Regions from separate parts of the Desulfobacter postgatei 2ac9 genome, predicted to be linked through region 1. Evidence: riboswitches for the same ligand, from Rfam matches in the RefSeq annotation. Region 1 holds a riboswitch; the other holds the start of a gene.
What was found. A riboswitch is a leader RNA that binds a small molecule or an ion and turns the genes downstream of it on or off. The one in region 1 is predicted to bind thiamine pyrophosphate.
Positions count from the first base shown of each region.

Region 2: linked by a shared signal. The riboswitch ahead of thiC (phosphomethylpyrimidine synthase ThiC) and the one ahead of thiS (sulfur carrier protein ThiS) in region 1 are both predicted to bind thiamine pyrophosphate.

Region 1 covers NZ_CM001488.1:3,960,637-3,967,052, forward strand. The annotation lists gene DESPODRAFT_RS18355 (fumarylacetoacetate hydrolase family protein) at 1-117, opposite strand, end outside; gene DESPODRAFT_RS21630 (hypothetical protein) at 192-650, shown strand; gene DESPODRAFT_RS18365 (hypothetical protein) at 547-831, shown strand; gene DESPODRAFT_RS18370 (S1 family peptidase) at 847-1,632, opposite strand; gene thiF (sulfur carrier protein ThiS adenylyltransferase ThiF) at 1,790-2,338, opposite strand; gene thiH (2-iminoacetate synthase ThiH) at 2,338-3,444, opposite strand; gene DESPODRAFT_RS18385 (thiazole synthase) at 3,465-4,241, opposite strand; gene thiS (sulfur carrier protein ThiS) at 4,244-4,441, opposite strand; TPP riboswitch at 4,533-4,627, opposite strand; gene dapF (diaminopimelate epimerase) at 4,667-5,518, opposite strand; gene DESPODRAFT_RS18400 (ribonuclease D) at 5,551-6,416, opposite strand, start outside.
Region 2 covers NZ_CM001488.1:1,237,628-1,244,043, forward strand. The annotation lists gene DESPODRAFT_RS05670 (prepilin-type N-terminal cleavage/methylation domain-containing protein) at 1-691, opposite strand, end outside; gene DESPODRAFT_RS21435 (GspH/FimT family pseudopilin) at 682-1,242, opposite strand; TPP riboswitch at 1,687-1,798, shown strand; gene thiC (phosphomethylpyrimidine synthase ThiC) at 1,886-3,175, shown strand; gene DESPODRAFT_RS05685 (hypothetical protein) at 3,333-3,833, shown strand; gene coaBC (bifunctional phosphopantothenoylcysteine decarboxylase/phosphopantothenate--cysteine ligase CoaBC) at 3,833-5,032, shown strand; gene DESPODRAFT_RS05695 (uracil-DNA glycosylase family protein) at 5,037-5,633, shown strand; gene DESPODRAFT_RS05700 (tyrosine recombinase XerC) at 5,623-6,416, shown strand, end outside.

The DNA of each region.
Region 1 (6,416 bases):
ACCGGTATCGCTGAAACCATAGTCCGCAGACTGTTCCACCAGACTGGCTGTTTTTCCGTCCCAATCGCACCCAATGACTTCCTTACCCTGTTGGGTAATAAAACGAATGATCTTCATTTAAGGCTCCTTTATTCTTTTTATTTCATGGGTTATATTCATAGCCGGAAATCAACACATCCGGCAAGGAAAAAATGAAATCTATTTTCACAGGCAGTATACACAATGAAAACAGCAGAAAGCAGGCCGATCTCATCCTGGTGGTCCTGGCTTCCCAGTCCGTCAGGGCGGTTATTGAGACAGGCCCTGACGGCTTGTGCAATATCCTTGTACCCGATGACGATGTTTTTAAGGCCCAACAGCAACTGAAAAAATACGCAAGGGAAAACAAGGAGATCCCAAGGCAGCCCCCCGATGTGCCGACCAGGATTTTTTTCTCCCCCGCCGCCCTGATAACGGCCTTTTTTCTATCAGCCATCCATTACATCATCACTACCCGGGGCCTCCACAGCGGTTATGGCGGCGGCGGGACTCCTTGGGGCCCGGCGCATGACCATTGGCGAAAAATCAGGTCAATCCGTATGTCCAAAACTCAAAGGAGTGGCCCCCTTTGCCGCGGCAGCCACACTTACCGCCATGTTCAGCCATGGTGAAAATACCGACGTATCTGCCCACCTGTTTGGTTTTCTTGCCGGTACCGGAATCGGCCTGTGTTATTATCCGTTGTCTGCACCGTTATCAGGTCCGGTAATCGGCCGGATCAGTTTGGGCATTGTCCTGGTAATTTTGTGCACGGCGTTTCTCCAGGGTCTTTTGACCTTTCTGCCGGGGTAACGGGTTGGGGACCCTTTACTTTTTAATGGACCGGTTAAGCTTTCGGACAAAACTGACCGGTACGGCATAGGCGATTCCCGTGGGCTCTTTAAGGACGTATTCTTTTTTCCCTTTGACAAAAACCTTATTGATCACTCCGACAACTTCTCCGGTGGCAATCCGATAGACCGGGCTTCCGCTGTTCCCCGGAAAGGCAACGGCATCAAGCTGGATAATCTCCCATGGGTCTTCAAGGTATTTGATCATCTCTCCTTTGATCAGGCTGCCGTGGGGGGTGGGCAGAATAACCGGCGCAATGGCCGAAACAATACCTGTGTGGGTGGTTGCATTGAGGCCGAGCACAAAACCGATGGGATATCCGGTAATCGCCACCTGGTGCCCCTCTTTGAGGGCACCATCCGCCGCCATGGGCAAGGGATCCAATTTGCCTGCCATCTCCAGTATGGCCAGGTCGTGGAAAGGGTCTTCGGCGAGCAAGACGGCTTTAACCCCTTTGCCCGACAAATTTTTGTGAAAAATACGCAGATGGAACATGAGTTTCTTTTCTTTAATGGCCTCGAGTACATGCTGGTTGGTGACGATTCTGCTGCCGTCCCCGATGGCAAAGCCGGTACCCAAAAACCGGGTCATGGGGACATCCTTATAATAATAGGTGCCCACGGATACGGTGGAGGCTTTTATTTTTGACACCAGGTCGGCCATGTACGCATCCCGTTCCCGAAACAAAGCATGTTCCTGGGCGGATGCAGGGGAAACAAGAACAACAAGAACAACCGTGATTATGGTAAAATAGACCCTCATGACATTTACTTACCGGTTAATGACCGAGTTGTCCATATTTTAAAACGCCGCCACCAGACACCTATTTTTACCACGAAGCGCACGAAGGACACGAAGGTCAATTATCTGCACAGATTTTATTCTTCGTCTCCTTCGTGATCTTGGTGGTTAACAAAACCTATGAAAATGTATTTTCATGAATTACGCCGGGTTGACAAAGAATGAGTTCACTCATGTGATTGGCCACGGTGGTCACCTTGTGGCTGAAGAGCGGGGCCTGGTCGCAATCGGTGGTAAAGTCGCCCACAATGTAGCAGTTGCCGATTCTGCGCGAACCGATGGCGGCCAAATCGGATCCGGCAATGCCGCAGGCTGAAACCACCCCCTTTTTGTCGGCAAAGGTTTCGATGAGCATTTTTTTATCCACCTGGCGGTCAAAGCCCTCAACGATAAGATCGCAGTCCAAGAACAATTCTGCGCAGTTTTTCGCGTCAATACGCTGAATCAGCGCCTCGATCTCTACCTTGGGGTTAATGCGGCTTAGGTTGATTTTAAGTGCCTCGACTTTGAACAGGCCGATCTGGTCGGAAAAATAAAACTGGCGGTTAAGGTTGCCGGATTCTACCCGGTCGAAATCGACCAGTTTGAGTTGCACAACGCCGCTTCGCACCAGGTTAAGTGCCACGTTGGAGCCGATACCGCCGACCCCTGCAATACCGATTTTCATCAGATGCAGTCCCAGTCTTTGTAAATCGGCTGGTAGCCCTGGGCGAGAATGGCATCGGCCACCTGAGCCACACTGCGGACATCGGTGATTTCAAATTGCGGCGTCTGACCCTCGGGCACCTCGGTATATCCACCGACACCGGTGCTTGACCCGGCAGAGTAACGGGTAACCCCCAGGGGCAGGATATGGTCGCGAAAGGTGGCGTTTTCACGGGTGGAGACGGTCACTCCCGAACGTGGCAGGAAGATGCGCAACGCGGTCATGAACTGAACAAAGGTTTTGTCATCCACCAGGTAGTCGGGTTGAAAATCGCCTTCCGCCTCGTTAAACCGGGGCAGGGAGATGGCGACTTCGGTATCGATATACTTGTTTTCAAGGTAGCGGGCATGTAATCCGGTGAAAAACATGTCCCGGCGCGGCTCGGAAAGACCCAGCAGCGCCCCGAGGTTGACCACCCGCATGCCGGCCATCGCGGCGCGTTCAGGCCCGTTGAGCCGCCATTGGTAATCCATTTTTTTGCCGGCCAGATGAACCCGTTTATAAACATCTTCGTCATAGGTTTCCTGGAACATGGTCATGGAATCGACACCGGCCCCGTAGAGTTGGCGGTAGTCATCAACCTCAAGCGGGTAGACCTCGATCGCCACGGATGCAAAATGTTTCTTGAGCAGTTGAGCCGCATCCACCAGGTATGACATGGGGGTCATGTGCTGAGCCTCACCGGTGAGAAAAAGTACATGCTGCATACCGGTTTTGGCAATGGCCTCGGCCTCAATCTCAATCTCTTCCAGGCTGAGCCTCCGGCGAAGGATGGGGTTTCTGTGATTAAACCCGCAGTAGGCACAGCCGTTGTTACAGTAGTTGGAGATGTACAACGGAATAAACATCTGGATCGTGCGTCCGAAATATTGCACGGTCAGGTGGTGGGCTTTGCGGGCCATGACTTCAAGATGTCCGGCAGCCCTGGGGCTCAGCAGGGTCAAGAAATCCATGGGACCGGGTTTTTCCTTGGCCAGACTGCGGATGACATCCTGATCGCTCACCTGGTCAAAAAAATGGGGAACGTCAAAATCCCGGTATCGCTCAACGATCTCGTAAAATGACATAATCTAATCCTCTTTATACCTCATACCTCGTCAAGGAATCCGGTGAGTGGAGAAGAGGCCCGGGCAAGGGTAGACTCTTCGGCCATTTCAGCCAGGTAGGCAGCCCGTCCGGCCTTGACCGCGAGATCAAAGGCGCGCCCCATAACTTCCGGGTCCCGGGCCGTGGCAATGGCGGTATTCACCAGAACCGCATCCGCACCCATTTCCATTGCAGCCGCTGCCTGGGAAGGCTTGCCGATTCCCGCATCGACAACGATGGGTACGGAGACGTTTTCAATTAACATGGCAATAAGCGGTTTGGTCTCCAGCCCCCGGTTGGTTCCGATGGGTGCGCCCAGAGGCATCACCGCCGCGGCACCCGCGTTTTCCAGCCGTTTGGCCAGGGGCAGGTCCGGCAGGACATAAGGCAGCACCTGGAACCCTTCTTTGGCCAGAATCTCCGTTGCCTTCAAGGTCTCCCAATTGTCCGGCATCAGGTATTTCATATCGGTGATGACTTCAATTTTAATGAAATCACCACAACCGGCTTCCCGGGCAATACGTGCAATGCGTACGGCCTGTTCTGCGCTTCGGACGCCGGATGTATTCGGCAGCAGGGTCACATGTTTGGGGATGTATTCAAGAATATTTTCAGACTGAGCCGTGATGTCCACACGACGCAAAGCGACAGTGATCATCTGTGAACCGCTGGCCGCGAGCATCTTGGGAATTTGCCCATGATTGCCGAATTTCCCGGTACCGGTCAGTAACCGGTTACTGAATTCTTTCCCCCCCAATCGAAGTACATCGTCTTTCATAATCAGCCTCCTCCGACAAAACTGAGCATCTCCAGGCAATCATCTTCCTGAAGTTCAGTTGTCGACCAAAATTCCTGTTTGATGATTTGCCGGTTAAGTTCAATAACCAGCGCCCCTGCATCGAGCTTTTTACAGGCGATCAACTGTGCCAACGTGCATGGCTCTATGCGTTCCTTGTTTCCATTGACAAAAATATTCATAGGCAAAAATCCTAAATAAAAAAAGCCGCTTGCCCTCAAGGGAAGGGCAAGCGGCTATAAAAATGCCTAAATCCGGATTTTTCCGGGTTTACTATTTTCTTGTCCGCTCTTCCCTTCGCCAGTATTATCCGGATCAGGTTCAATGGGTATTATCTCAGACGCTGTGCGCCACCCCAAACGATGAATCAAGCTATATATAGATTAAAAAGCTTTGTCAACCCTGGACTAAATATCAAAAGTTCCCTTAAAAACGGTTTGGGCAGGCCCGGTCTTAAAAATATGGCCGCTGGATTCATTCCATGAAATATCCAGGTCCCCGCCGTCCAGATTAACACGCACCTGACGTCCTGCCCGTCCCGTAAGATGGGCGGCCGTAACGGCAGCACAGGCACCGGTGCCGCAGGCAAGGGTTATTCCGGCCCCGCGTTCCCACACCCGCATTTTTAATTGCCTGTCAGAGACGACTTCAATGAACTCCACATTGGTTTTTTCAGGAAAACGAGGATGATTTTCCACCATGGGACCAATCGTTTCAATATCCACCAGTGACAAGTCATTCACAAAGATCACGGCATGTGGATTCCCCATGGAAACACAGGATACCAACATTGTGCCCTGGGCTGTCTCTATGGGTACCCCGAGGGCCATATCCCTGTCATGGACAAAAGGAATCTGCTGAGGCACAAGCCTTGGCACCCCCATATCCACGCATACGGAGACCACCTGTCCGCTTTGCTTTTTTTCAATCCGGGGCACCACGGTTCCGGCCAGGGTCTGAACCTTTATTTCATCTTTTACAAGAATATTGTTTTCGTACAGATACTTGGCAAAACAGCGCATGCCGTTGCCGCACATTTCAGGTTCGGACCCGTCTGAATTGATGATTATAAACCGAATATCATGGGTATCAGAATGCCGGGCCAGGATAATGCCGTCGGCACCGATGCCGAACCGCCGGTGGCACAGGCGCACAGCCAGATCCGAATAGTCAATATATCCTGCAATGGTCTTGTCCCGGTCATCCAGCATGATAAAATCATTGCCGATACCGTGCATTTTCCAGAAATCTATACGCATTGTTTATCCTTATCTATTTTTCTCTTTTTCACTCACTGAACCCGGGACAGGGTCTCAAGAATATGCTCACCAAGCGCCTCAACCTGCCAGTTTCGCATGCCCGGAATCAGCAACAAATCTTCCAGGCTTGCCGGCTTGCCCGCAGCCACAGCGCAAATCATATTGTTGTTGATCAAAAATCCCGGTTCCATGGCCAAAGTCTGGGACGCTGTTTCACGCATTTTTTTCAATGCATCAATACGGGCAAGGATCTGGGAGGTTTTCCTGGGCATCCGGGTTTTGGGATAGGACGGCAGTTCCCGGTGAGGTAAGGCAAGAGCGGTTTCAATGGCCTTGACGCATAACTGCCCGTACATGCCGCTCTGTTTAGGGCTAAGGGCCCGATGTTTCAATATCGACTCGACACTGGTCGGCCTGTGCTGAACCATGGTCAGAATGGACTGGTTGGACATAATTTTAAAGGGAGGCAGATCCTTTTTCTCGGCCTCGGAAAGTCGGACTTCCAGCAAATGCTCCAGCACGGCAAGGCTGCGGTTGTCAAGTTTTCCGGCTCCCTTGAACCGTCTGAACAAGGGTCTTGAATGATTGCTCTCGTATTTGACCCTGGCCTGCAACTCAAACTCCTCTTCAGCCCAGGCCAGACGCCCGATCTTTTCAAGACGTTCTTTTAAAAGGTCATGCAGGTCCACAAGCGTTGCCACATCCCCCACACTGTAGGCAATCATCTCCTCTTTCAAGGGCCGTTTTGACCAGTCCACCTTCTGGTATTTTTTATCCACATCAATATCAAAAAAAGATTTCAAAAGTGCGCCCAATCCCCGTTCCTTAATATTTAAGAAACGGCAGGCAATCTCGGTGTCAAACAGGTTTTCAATTTCAACGGACAACTCCCGGTCAA
Region 2 (6,416 bases), 1.3 Mb from region 1:
TTGTGAGCAGCCGGCGGCGAAAGTTGTCATTGTATGGTCCCCAGTTTTGGCCTGAAGGGGTGGTATATGTCATGGAATTTATAAATTTAGGATCTGAACGTTCAGCTATTGCAAGTATCGTAATTTGAACAGAACGAATAGCACTTAGATCTACCGGTGGTGCCAGGGCGAGATTGATTCCTGCAGAATCAAGGTATAAAAATTCAACTGCCTGGATATTTTCGGCAATGTCCTGAAATCCGCCTGCTCCGCCGGTCTGAATGCCAATATCCACAGGATCTGGTACTCCGTCCCCGTCACTGTCTGTATCTGGAATACCGTCCCCGTTCGCATCGAAAGTGCGAGACAGGCCGAGGTCAATGGTCTCCTTTGAATCATTTACATTATCTTCATCTGCACTGTCGCCGTCCTCGTCTTTATCTGTTTCAAACTGGATTCTTCCTGGCATTGCCGAAGTGACGGAAAAATTTCCACTGTCCTCAGGGTCATAGCCTGCCATTTGGATTTCTTCTATAATTAAGTAAAGCGCTGCACGAAGATTCTGCTGCATTTCAGCCACCTGGTCCTGGGTCTGGTAGGCTTTTTGCTGGGAAGAGTAGGTGGCATAGGTCGCCGCTGTGATCATTGCACCGATGACCAGGGCCATCATCATTTCGATTAGGGTAAATCCCTTCTGGTTGTTTACTGCCATTTTGCTGTTCCATACCATTTTGAGAGTCTGACAAGACCGCTGGACCGTGTGCCTACGGCATAGGCAGTGCCGTTGTTCGGATTGGCCAGATAGACATATCCGGCCGTGCCAATACCCCTTGAGTTAACAACGAGAACATTTGATGCATACGTGATGAAGTCACCAAAGGCTGCGTCCCCGGTTTCGGTTTCGGTTGCATTGCCATTGCCAAACTGAACTTTGTTTTTATATGAAGACAGCAATACTCTTGATTCAAGGTTATTTCCACTCCCCCAGTCGCTGCGAATTTCATAACGGCTGTTTGCCGTATCAAAAACAATGGCCGTATCGGCATTCTGCCTAACCGCAATCATGCGGGCCTCCTGCATGGCGGAATACAAGTCCCTTGCGGCAGATTTGACGCTTAAATTGTCAAACCAGAGCATCAGGTTCGGAACACCTATTGACGCGGCAATTCCAATAATTGCAATGACAATCATCATTTCAATCAGTGTAAATCCCCCATTGTGTTGTTGTCTGGGCATCATTTTCAGTAAAAATTTTTTAATCATGTTATTTTTTTTAATTTGTTGTTTATATATATTATCCGGGCAGGTTTTCAACCATCAGGCTATAATCGGGGAAAGCCCTCATTTGAGACCGGATTTTATAAATATGCTGAATGTTAAAGCAAAAATCATTCCATTCAGTCTCATCGTCAACGAAATATTGAACAAATTAGCATGGTTTTTTCACCATACCTTAATACGCTTATTTCGGGTATGTTAAGCCCATGTATATGTATCTAAAATTTGTCTTTTTTTTAAGAGATATTTAATTTTCCGGATGGTAGCCAGGCAAAATGTATAGAAGTTGCCTGACGTCATGGTTAAATTTCACCAAAATCATGAAATAAAATTAATACTACAGGCATCATTGGTTTTCAATCATTGTTTTAACCGTGTAGAAAACCTAATCCATTGACAGAACCTTCCGAATCAAGTATGTGACATTCCAGTTAATCACGGGGGTGCTTTCGTAAAAGCTGAGAGAAGTTGGCTCAAGACTTCAACCCTTGGAACCTGATCCGGTTCGTACCGGCGTAGGAAATGTGGTTGAAGCTTTGGCATAGAGCTTGTCTGTCATTTCCCGGCCCTTCCGTTTCAGTTTCCCCCCTATATTTATAGATAGAAATATAAAACAGGAGATGTACATATGTCACAGTCATATACGACTCAGATGGATGCAGCCCGAAAAGGCATTCTCACCCCTCAGATGGAACAGGTTCTCGCCAATGAATCCATTTCAAAAGAGGAGCTCATGGATGGCCTTGCCCAGGGTCGAATTGCCATCCCTGCCAATAAACATCATTTAAACCTGAAAGCGGCAGGTGTGGGAAAAGGACTTAAAACCAAAATTAACGTCAATTTAGGCGTATCCAAAGATGTCTGCTGTTTTGATTCGGAAATACGGAAAGCGCAGTTGGCCATAGAATACCAGGCAGATGCCGTCATGGACCTGAGCGTATCCGGCGACACTGAAACATTTCGAAAGCGTCTGGTGGAACAAATCCCTGTGATGATCGGTACGGTCCCCATTTATGACACCTTAACCCGTACCGGAAAACCCACAGAGGAGATAACCCTGGAAGAGTGGTTTGAAACCGTTGAGATCCATGCTGCCAACGGGATTGATTTTATTACCATTCATGCCGGACTTAACCAAAAATGTGCCCGAAGCATAAAAACCAATCCCCGGTTATGCGGCATTGTCAGCCGGGGAGGGTCCATCCTGTTCGAATGGATGGAAAAAACCGGCAACGAAAATCCTTTTTATGAACACTTTGACCGGTTACTGGATATTTGCCAGGCCCATGATGTCTGCATCAGCCTGGGGGACGGACTAAGACCGGGTGCCATAAAGGATTCAACAGACGCCCCCCAGATCGAGGAACTGATCACCCTGGGAGAACTGACCAAGCAGGCCTGGAAAAAAAATGTGCAGGTCATGATTGAAGGCCCAGGTCACGTGCCGCTGCATGAGATAGAAATGAACATGCAACTTCAGAAAAAGCTTTGCCACAACGCCCCGTTTTATGTGCTTGGCCCCCTGGTTACCGATATTGCCCCCGGCTACGATCATATCACCTCAGCCATCGGCGGAGCCCTGGCCGCTATGCATGGTGCCGACTTTTTATGTTATGTCACCCCGGCCGAACATCTGCGACTGCCAACCGCAGACGATGTTAAAGAAGGTATTATGGCATCGCGGATCGCCGCCCATGCCGGAGATCTGGCCAAGGGGCTTAAAGGGGCCGAGATTATTGACCATAAAATGAGCAAAGCCCGGGGTGAGCTGGACTGGGAGGGTCAGTTCGACTGTGCCCTGGATCCGGAAAAGGCAAGGAGTTTCCGAAAATCTTCGCAACCCGAGGAACAAGAGGTCTGTACCATGTGTGGTGATTTTTGCGCGGTTAAACGTACGGCGAATCTGCTTAAGCATTGAGTGTTTACCACGAAGAACACGAAGTTCACGAAGAGATTCGCGTCCTAAACTTCGTGTTCTTCATGAACTTTGTGGTTTTAATCATTGAATTGACATTTAAGGAGATTCGTTTTAGAAGAAATAGCATTTGCGCTAACGAATAACCTGGAGAAAATTAATGCAAATTCGTCATTGTCCGGCATCAGCTTTTTTAGTTTCTTTGGTCTTTACAGCCCTTATTTTTGTTTCAGGGTGCGGGGTTTCTAAGGGGGCATCTCCTTCGGATCAGGTCACGCCCCCCCAGTCGGGGATAGCGAAGCAACCCCTTGCTGTTTACCATGATTTTGAGGATGTGCTGGTGCCCGAGGAGTTGACAATTATTAGAAACCGCACGGTTGTGGTGTCAACGCCCGGATTCAGATCCGGACTTCTTACCCTTAAAGGGCGGGTGGAGCCAAACTCCCTTTATAGTTTTTTTTCCATGAGCATGGAAAAGGACAACTGGGCGGTCCTTTCCAGGATTAAAGCCCCGGAAACCACTATCATGGTATTTCAAAAGGCCACCCGGTGTGCTGTGATTACAATTCGTGAAGAGCAGATTTATACCTATGTTGAAATCGGTATAGCCCCAATTTTCCGCGGCGTATCGGAAAATCCCACAAGCGATGGGACCTATTGATGACATTGAATGGTAAACACATTTTTTTAGGGGTGACCGGCGGTATTGCCGCGTATAAATGCGTTGAACTGCTTAGGCTTTTCAAAAAGGCCGGGGCCGATGTGGTCGTGGCGATGACCCGGGCTGCCACCCGGTTTGTGGGGCCTGCCACCTTTGAGGTGCTCTCGGAAAATCCGGTGCTGCTGGATTTGTGGGAAGGGCCCGGTTCCGGCGTTGCCCACATTGAAGTGGGGTCAAGGTCCGATCTTGCGGTCATCGCGCCCGCCACAGCCAATTGCATCGGCAAGCTGGCCCACGGCATTGCCGACGATGCGTTGACCACCACCATGCTGGCCATGACCTGCCCTGTTTTGATCTGCCCGTCCATGAACACGGATATGTATCAGAACATAAGGGTGCAGAAAAACCTGGATCTGCTCGAAGAAACAGGCATTCATATCCTGGACCCGGATTCAGGCGTGCTTGCCTGTAGAACCTCCGGTGCCGGGCGTCTGCCTGAACCCTGGTTTATTTTTGACCGGGCTTGTGCGCTTTTTTACAAAAAGGACCTGAAAGCAAAGACCGTCCTGGTTTCTGCAGGCCCCACGGTTGAGCCCATTGATCCGGTACGTTTTATAAGCAACCACTCCTCGGGTAAAATGGGGTATGCCATTGCCGGGGCTGCGGAAAAAAGAGGGGCCAATGTTATCCTTGTGTCCGGCCCTGTCAGCCTTGATCCCCCTGTTGGTGTGACACGCGTATCCGTGGGCTCTTGCGATCAGATGTATGATGCCATGCTTGAATCTTTGGACCAGGCCGATATCATTATTAAAGTGGCGGCTGTGGGTGATTTCAAACCGGTGTCCGTCCAGGCCCATAAAATCAAGAAAAGCGGAACTCAAGGGGCTGTCACCCTTGAATTGACCCAGAATAAGGATATTTTAAAGGCCATTGGGCTCAAAAAAAGAAAAAATCAGTACCTGGTCGGGTTTGCTGCAGAAACCCGTGACCTTGAAACCTATGCGGTGGGCAAGATGGAGAAAAAGCAACTGGATATGATTGTTGCCAATATTGTGGGTAAAAGCGGTTCCGGCTTTAAGGCAGACACCAATAAAGTCAAACTGTTCACCCGGGACGGACAAGTCACGGATCTGCCTTTGATGACAAAGGAGAAGGTCGCCCACGCCATTTTGGACGCTGTTGTCCAGGCGGTCGTTTGAAACCATGGATATTTTTGACGGGAATGCAGCTCAGGATTCAGACTGCGGCCATGGGGTTGTCCAGGCCCTAAATGCGTTAAATCGGTTTCTAAAGTTTCAAAAAAGTTTAGGAAATCACTCCATAGTCCTGGGCAGGGACGCTTTTCATATCCTTGAAACATGGGGTACCCCGTCATGGCCGCCGCCGCCTTTTGATGCCCAGGGCCCTGAGGATGCGCGCATTGTTCTCGTGGACAGTGAAGGAACCTTTTTTAAGGGCGAGCCCGGCGGCCTTTTGATAAAGATGCTTGCCGCCATGCATCTCACACCTTCAGATGTGTATATCTGCAATGCTGCGGACAACGCGTTGCTTTCCCGCCACATACTGACGCATAAGCCTTTGGCCGTGGTGGCATTCGGAGAAAAGGCCTGCCGGATGATGAAGGAGACGGATGATCCCCTGGCAGAAATCCGGGGAAATTTTTTTCAATGCCACGGGGTGCCGGTCATGGTCACCCACCACCCTTCGGTGCTTGTGAAAAACGCTGCCCTGAAACGCCAGGCCTGGGACGATCTTAAACAGGTCATGGCCTGTACAGGATTGGACCGCCATGATTCTTAATGACTATGTGAATATTCTGGAAGCTGAAAAAGGGTATTCCGCCCATACGCTTCGGGCCTATTTTACGGATATAAAAAGCTTTATCCTTTTTTATCTGGATACCTGTAACTGCAATGATGAAAACTGGGAACAGGCCTTTGAAAAAAGGGTCCAACAGGTAGACAAGATGATTGTGCGCAGATATCTTGCCGCCCAGACAGCCTTGAAAAAAAGTAAAAAAACCCTTTCAAGGCGTCTGTCCGCCTTAAAATCTTTTTTTGATTACCTGGTCAGGGCCGGGTTGATCGGGTTAAATCCTGCCGACACCATCCCCTTCCCAAAACTTGAGAAAACCCTTCCCAAGGCCATGGGGATTGATGATATTTTCAGGCTGTTGGACACCATGAAACGTGATACCTGGATGGAGCGACGTAATCTTGCCATGTTTGAAACGTTTTATTCCACGGGTATGCGAATCGGCGAGCTTCACATGCTCAATATTCAGGATATTGATTTTCATGCCGGACTGATTCGGGTTTTGGGCAAGGGAAACAAGGCACGCATCATGCCCGTGGGCAGGCGGGCTCTTGATGCCGTTCAAACCTACCGGGCTCATTTCAAGGAAAATTTCCCAGCGGTATTCTTAAACAAAGACTTTCGAAGGCTTGGCAGACGCTCCATACGGCGCATTCTTGATAAGGTGGTCATGGAATGCGGCTTGGGTCTGAAAATATCTCCCCACACCCTGCGGCATACTTTTGCCACTCATATGCTGGATTCAGGCGCAGATCTTCGGGGTATTCA